2 regions of the Streptomyces sp. NPDC088730 genome follow, and region 2 is predicted to be linked to the other one. Evidence: riboswitches for the same ligand, from Rfam matches in the RefSeq annotation. Region 2 holds a riboswitch; the other holds the start of a gene.
The links. A riboswitch is a leader RNA that binds a small molecule or an ion and turns the genes downstream of it on or off. The one in region 2 is predicted to bind S-adenosylmethionine.

Region 1: another riboswitch for S-adenosylmethionine. It lies ahead of ACIP89_RS04830 (aminotransferase class V-fold PLP-dependent enzyme); the one in region 2 lies ahead of ACIP89_RS33345 (hypothetical protein).

Annotation. Positions count from the first base shown of each region.
Region 1 covers NZ_JBIVLK010000001.1:1,078,530-1,082,241, reverse strand. The annotation lists gene ACIP89_RS04840 (rhomboid family intramembrane serine protease) at 1-346, shown strand, start outside; gene ACIP89_RS04835 (Lrp/AsnC family transcriptional regulator) at 343-624, shown strand; gene ACIP89_RS04830 (aminotransferase class V-fold PLP-dependent enzyme) at 687-2,090, opposite strand; SAM riboswitch class IV at 2,264-2,381, opposite strand; gene trpD (anthranilate phosphoribosyltransferase) at 2,465-3,529, opposite strand; gene ACIP89_RS04820 (cytochrome bc complex cytochrome b subunit) at 3,656-3,712, opposite strand, start outside.
Region 2 covers NZ_JBIVLK010000017.1:121,354-125,065, reverse strand. The annotation lists gene ACIP89_RS33350 (cytochrome P450) at 1-1,122, opposite strand, end outside; gene ACIP89_RS33345 (hypothetical protein) at 1,345-1,737, opposite strand; SAM riboswitch class IV at 1,787-1,896, opposite strand; gene ACIP89_RS33340 (phosphocholine-specific phospholipase C) at 2,059-3,712, opposite strand, start outside.

The sequences.
Region 1 (3,712 bases), on a different contig from region 2:
CTACGCGGCCGCGCACGCCACCTCGGACCAGACGCTCGTCGGCGCTTCGGGGGCGATCTCGGCGGTACTGGGCGCCTTCCTCTACCTCTTCCCCCGGGCCAGGGTCACCAGCGTGTTCCCGTTCCTCCTCTTCCTCCCGCTGCGCTTCCCCGCCTGGATCGTGCTGATCTTCTGGTTCGTGCTCCAGTGGCTGGCCGCGGAGGGGGCGGGCAGCGGTCCCGGCGTGGCCTATCTCGCCCATGTGGTCGGCTTCGCCGTCGGGTTCCTCTACGCCTGGGGGCGCTACCGGGGTAACGCTAGAGTGAGATCTCCAGCCACGGCCACCGAGGGAGAAAGCCAGCCGTGATCACCGCGATCGTGCTCATCAAAACCAGCGTGGACCGGATTCCCGAGATCGCCGAGGCCGTCGCGGCGCTGGACAGTGTCAGCGAGGTCTTCTCGGTCACCGGTACGTACGACCTGATCGCCATGGTCCGGGTGGCCAAGCACGACGATCTCGCCGATGTCATCCCCGGCCGGATCAGCAAGATCCCCGGCGTCGAGGCGACCGACACCCACGTGGCGTTCCGTACGTACTCGCAGCACGACCTGGAGGCGGCCTTCGCCATCGGCCTGGACGGCTGACCACGTAAACGCGTTCGGCCGGGTACGGAATGCTTTCCGTACCCGGCCGAACGCGTTGCGGCTCAGTGCTGGGCGGTGCCCCGGTCCGGGACGCAGCGGCCGTCCTCGGTGCGGTACTTCCACTGGGCGCCCTCGCTCACCAGCTCCTTGACCGCCCGCACGAAGCGCTCGATGTGCTCGTCCGGCGTACCGGCACCGAAGCTGACCCGGATCGCGTTGAGCGACTTCTCGCCCGGCTCGGCCTCCGGCGCGCCGCACTCGCCGACGTCCTGCGGGTCGCTGCCGAGCAGGGTGCGCACCAGCGGGTGGGCGCAGAACAGGCCGTCGCGCACCCCGATGCCGTACTCGGCGGAGAGGGCCGCGGCGAAGTGCGAGCTGTTCCAGCCCTCCACCACGAACGAGATGACGCCGACGCGGGGGGCGTCGTCACCGAAGAGCGAGAGCACCTTGACCTCGGGCACCTCGGCCAGTCCGGCCCGGACCTCCGAGACGAGCTGCTGCTCGCGGGCGACCAGGCTGTCGAACCCGGCCTCGGTGAGCGCCTTGCAGGCGGAGGCGATGGAGTAGACGCCGATGACGTTGGGCGAACCGGCTTCGTGGCGGGCGGCGGTGGTGTGCCACTCGACGTCCACCCCGCCGTCGGTGCGCCGGGCGACCTTGCGGGAGGCGCCGCCGCCGGCCAGGTAGGGCTCGGCGTCGCACAGCCAGTCGGAGCGGCCGGCCAGCACACCGGAGCCGAAGGGCGCGTAGAGCTTGTGGCCGGAGAAGGCGACCCAGTCGACGTCCAGCTCGGCGATGTTCACGGGGTGGTGCGGGGCGAGCTGGGCGGCGTCCAGCACGATACGGGCGCCGTGGGCGTGCGCGGCGGCGGCGAGCTCCTTGACCGGCCACAGCTCGCCGGTGACGTTGGAGGCCCCGGTGACGCAGACCAGCGCGGGGCCAACGGGGCCTCCGCTGCTCGAACGGAGCTGGGGGTCGCGGTCGGCGAGGGCGCGCTCCAGGGTGGCGACGGCCTGGTCAGGGGTGCGCGGGGCGTTCAGGTAGGTCACCCGGGCATCGCGCCAGGGCAGCAGGGACGCGTGGTGCTCGGTCTCGAAGACGAACACCTCGCAGTCGGCGGGCACCGCGGCGGCCAGCAGGTTGAGCGAGTCGGTCGTCGAACGGGTGAAGATCACCTGGTCGCCCTCGCGGCAGCCGAGGAACTCCGCGACGGTCACCCGGCTGGACTCGAAGAGGTCCGTGGAGAGCTGCGAGAGGTAGCCGGCACCCCGGTGGACGCTGCCGTAGTACGGCGCGTACGCGGCGACGTCGTCCCACACCCGCTGCAGGGCCGGGGCGCTGGCGGCGTAGTCGAGCGCGGCGTACGTGACCTCACCGCCGGTCACCAGCGGAACCGTCACATCCTTGCCCAGGACGGGCAGCGGGGTACAAATGGACTGATCGGCGGCAGCGGTGAAGACAGACATGACGAACTCCCGTAACAGGCAGGCGAACTCCGCGTGCCTGCGGATACGCGGCAGCACGGAAGAAGAGAAAAAGGGTGTGCGGAGGAGGGCCGAAAAGCCCTATCGCATTCGCTTGCTCACAGAGGCTCCCTGAGGACCAGGACCCCACGGGTGGACATCTCACGATGTCGAGGGGTCCGCGCTTGCCGCAGACCTCGCTGCCTACGGCCTGGTCTTCACCCGGGGCACCCCGCCACGGACGGAGGGTTGCCGGACAGCGGGCCGGGGCCGTAGTCGCTGTCACTCATGACCTGCCCAGCATCTTGCCATACGTGCCCGGACGCGCAAGGCGCAGTCCATGATCTGGACTGCGCCCCGCTTCGCTGCTCGGTGGTTCAGGCGTTGCTGGTCTTGACCCATCTCTCCAGCACGCGCCCCGCGGACCCGGAGTCGATGGACTCGGCGGCCTTCGCCATACCGGCGGTGAGCTGCTCTTCGAGCGTGCCCTCCCCCGGGTCCAGCGCGACCAGCGCCGCCGCAGCGTTGAGCAGGACGGCGTCCCGTACGGGCCCCGTCTCACCGGCCAGCAGCCGGCGGGCCACGTCGGCGTTGTACGAGGCGTCGGCGCCGCGCAGCGCCTCGACCGGCACCAGGTCCAGGCCGACGTCGCGCGGGTCGAAGGCCTGCTCGCGCACGACGCCGTCGCGGGCCACCCAGACCCGGGAGGTCGCGGTGGTGGTCAGCTCGTCCAGTCCGTCGTCGCCGCGGAAGACCAGCGCGGAGTTGCCCCGCTCCGCGAGGACGCCCGCGACGATGGGCGCCATCCGCGGGTCGGCCACGCCGATGGCCTGGGAGCGCACCTGGGCCGGGTTGGTGAGCGGGCCCAGGATGTTGAAGGTGGTCGGCGCGCCGAGCTCCGCCCGCGCCTTCGCCGCGTACCGCAGGGCGGGGTGGAACTTCACCGCGAAGCAGAAGGTGATGCCCGCCTCCTCCGCCACCTCGACGACGCGCTGCGGGGGCAGATCCAGGTTGACGCCGAGCACGCCCAGTACGTCGGAGGAGCCGCTGGCCGAGGAGGAGGCGCGGTTGCCGTGCTTGACGACCTTGGCGCCCGCCCCGGCCAGGACGATCGCGGACATGGTGGAGATGTTGACCGTCTTGGCCATGTCGCCGCCGGTGCCGACGATGTCGACCGTGCGGCCGGGCACGTGGATCGTGGTGGCGTGCTCGTACATCGCACGGACCAGACCGGTGACCTCCCCGACCGTCTCGCCCTTGGCGCGCAGGGCCACCGCGAAGCCGGCGATCTGCACGTCGGTCGCCTCGCCGCTCATGATGCGGTCCATCGCCCACGCGGTGTCGTCCGCGCTCAGGTCCTCGCCGCGCATCAGCGGGGTCAGCACGCCGGGCCAGGTACGAGCCGCCACGCTGTCGCCGCCGACCGGGGTCACAACGTTCATGGTCCGCTCCTGGGGTCCACAGCCGGTAAAGGGATGCGTCCACCCTATCGAGCGCCGGAGACAGCGAAGAGCCCCGTCCATCGTATGGATGGGCGGGGCTCCCGCTGTGGCGATCAGTTCAGGTGATCAGTGGTGGCCGTGGCCCTCGGTGATCTCCTTGTACTCCTCGGGGGACGCCTTGGC
Region 2 (3,712 bases):
CTCCTGGGCGGGGAAGGGGCACCGGTACTCGCCGTGGCTGAAGGCGAGATGCGCGCCGTTGCCGCCCCGGGCGGAGGAGCCGCCGCCGGCCAGGCTCTGCCGGATCAGCGGATCGGTGTTGGCGGCGCCGAGCCCGAGCAGCAGCATGTCCCCCGCCCTGACCGGCTGTCCGCCGAGCCGGGTGTCGCGGGCGGCCCAGCGCCCGGCGAGGATCTGCGTCGGCGCGTCCTCCCAGAGCACCTCGTTCATGGCCTCGCCGACGCTGCGCCGGCCGCCCGCCATCGACTGCGCGAACTCGTCCTCCGTGAGCATCAGCCGCAGCGAGTTGCTGATCCAGTCGGCGGTGGTGAGGTGCCCGGCGGCCGTGACGGCCATCAGGTCGAGCATGTACTCCTCGTCGGTGAAGGCCTCGGGGAACGCGAGCATCCGGGAGGTCACGTCGTCGCCGGGGGCGGCACGCTTCGCGGCGACGAGTCGCGTCATGTGCTCCGCGAAACGCAGGTGGGCCTCCTGCGCGCCCGGACCGCCGTCGGCCAGGTCCTTCAGCACCCGGGCGATGGAGCCGCCCTCGTCGTCGGGGAACCCGACCAGCCTGGCGAGGACCAGGACCGGAAGCGGCTCACAGAAGTCGGCGACGAGGTCGGCCGTGCCCCGGCTGCACACGGCGTCGATCAGCCGGTCGGCCAACTGCTCGCAGTGGCGGCGGGTCTCGAACGGGTCGGCCCCTTCGAGGGCGGGCCCGACCATCCGGGCGTGCCGCCGGTGCTCGTCCCCCGCGCTGAAGTAGACGGACGGCAGCGGCCGCCCGACCATGGGCAGCAGCGGCCAGTCCTCCGGTATGTGCTCCCACTGGTTCCACAGGCCGACATCGCGCGGGAACAGCTCACCGTCACTGGTGACCTGATGGAGTTCCCGGTAGCCGATGACCAGCCAGGCGGGGAACCCGCCCGGCAGTTCGACGGGGACGACCGGTCCGTGGTCCCGCCGCATGGCCCGGTAGACGGCCTGCGGCTCGGTCTGGAACGAGGGCCCGCTCAGGGGTACGGCACCGGGCCCCGCGTGCGCGGGGCACTCCGGAGGGGGTGAGGCGGACTCGGGGTCTGGGGAGGAAGGGCGCGTCATCGTCCTGACTTCTGTGGCGGAAGCGTCACGCGTCACGATCGTGCGGTCAACGCACGCCCACTATAAGGATTTTATGTGACACCACAGCGGTCGATGACGATCAAATGTGCACCCGAAATGGAGCAACCGCTGGACATCTCACGACAATTGACGACCGACTCCAAGCACCGACGCCAAGTACCGACGCCAAGCAGCGACGCCGAGGAGCGGCTCCGTACCCGGCTAGAAGCGCCCGGCCCCCGGGGCGTCGCACAGCTCCCCGGCCTCGAAGGCGACGTTGACGAGTCCGGCGAGCCGGTCGGCACCGGTCACGAGCTTCAGCGCATGCCAACGGGAGAGCCAGTACACGCGCCCTCGGTGACCGGCGAGAACCTCCCGCAGCCCGTCCGGGGCGTGCGTCCACACCGGCGGAAGGGTGTCCGCGTAGTCGAACGCGGCCCGCAGACCGATCCAGCCGTCGTCCCGGACATCGTCTGCGGTCAGCAGTATCTCGACGGCCTGACCGGGCTCCTGCCGGCACTTCTTGGCGTGGATCCAGTGCACTTGGTGGCCCGCGGCGTACCGCGCGCAGTCCTCGCTCCGCACGGAGCCGTGTTCGGGGAGATGACGCAGCACGGTGAGTCCCGCCTTCCGGGGATGATGGACCCCGAGCGCTCTGCACCGCGGTCCGCTGTTCCCCGTACCTCGCGCACGGGGCAGGTCGTCACCCGGAGCACCCGCAGCGGAGCGGGGTGCCGTCCAGCAAGCCGGGGCTGCGCACTGGAACTCATGACCCGGCGAAAACCCTAACGCACCGAGCAGCCGCCTCCCGACGCGCGGGACCGCTCGGCCGACGGACGGTCAGGGACGCACGGGCGCGGGCCGGATCCGGCCCGCGCACCCCCGCCTCTCCCGGTGACGGCCCGGCCGGCGCTCAGCCGTCACCGGGCCGGCCGGTCAGCCGGTGACGAGGCCCGGGTCGCTCGTTCCCGCCTCACCCGTCTCGACGTGTCCGGCGAACCGGCGAAGGAACGCGGCGTCCGCGTCCGAGACCACCTCGATGTCGTACCAGCGCTTGCTCCCGCGCAGGTCAACGGTGTGCCGCACGGTCGCGCCGGCCCGCACCGCGAAGGTCTGCGCCCCGCCGCCGTAGGCGTCCGCCTTGCGCACGGTCAGCTGGACGGTCCCCGTACCGGCATGGGTGAGCGTCAGGTCGAGAGCCCCGTTCGCCGGGTTATGACGCGCCGTCACCTCCGGTCCGGCCGCCTTGCCGGGACCCCTGAAGGTCCGCAGGAATCCGTTCGGACCGTGCACCGTGAGGTCGGTCACTCCGCTGGAGTAGGCCGTGTTCCAGCTGTCGGAGAGCGACTTGCCCGCCTCGGTGGTGTAGGTCCAGGGCCCGTCGCCGCGGTTGGCGGACGTCACCAGGAACTGCGCTCCGGCTGCGTCCCCGCCGCTGAAGGTGAGCCGGTACTTCCCGGTGCCCGGGTCTGCCGTCCCGTCCACGAGCGGCGCGTACCGCAGCGGCCGGGTGGGCCGCGTGCCGGACTCCTGCTTCGGCACACTGCCGGAGACCGGCGGCACCGGTACGTAGTCGGGGTGCCGCTCCCCGTCCGGCGGGGCGTATCCGTCCGTGGAGGGCAGCGAGGCGGGCGCGGTCCGCGTCGTGCGGAAGTCGAAGGCCGAGGTGAGATCGCCGCAGACAGCGCGCCGCCAGGGCGAGATGTTGGGCTCGTGCACGCCGAAGCGCTCTTCCATGAACCGGATGACGGAGGTGTGGTCGAAGACCTCGGAACAGGCGAACCCGCCGGTGCTCCACGGGGACACGACGGTCATCGGCACGCGCTGCCCGAGCCCGTACGGCCCGGCCGCGTACCGGATGTCGCCGGGGAAGTGGTCGGCGGAGGTGTCCACGGTGGACAGCCCCTGCGCCGCGCCGGACGGCACGAACGGCGGCACGACGTGGTCGAAGAAGCCGTCGTTCTCGTCGTAGGTGATGAAGAGGGCGGTCCGGCCCCAGACCTCGGGGTCGGACGTCAGCGCGTCCAGCACCTGCGAGATGTACCAGGCACCGTAGTTGGCGGGCCAGTTGGGGTGCTCGCTGTAGGCCTCGGGAGAGACCACCCAGGAGATCTTGGGGAGCGTCCCGGCCCGGACGTCGGCCTTGAGATCGTCGAGGAGCCCGTCGCCGTTCTTGACGTCGGTCCCGGTGCGCGCCTTCTCGAAGAGCGGGTCGCCTGGCTTGGCGTCGCGGTAACTGTTGAAGTAGAGAAGCGAGTTGTCGCCGTACGTGCCCCGGTAGGCATCGTCGATCCACCCCCATGATCCGGCGGCGTCGAGCCCGTCACCGATGTCCTGGTAGACCTTCCACGACACCCCGGCCTCCTCCAGCCGCTCGGGATAGGTCTTCCAGCCGTACCCAGACTCGTCGTTGCCGAGCACGGGACCGCCGCCGGTGCCGTCATTTCCGGTGTACCCGCTCCACAGGTAGTAGCGGTTCGGGTCGGTCGAACCGAGGAACGAGCAGTGGTACGCGTCGCAGACGGTGAACGCGTCGGCGAGGGCGTAGTGGAACGGGATGTCCTCCCGCGTGAGGTGGGCCATCGTCGTG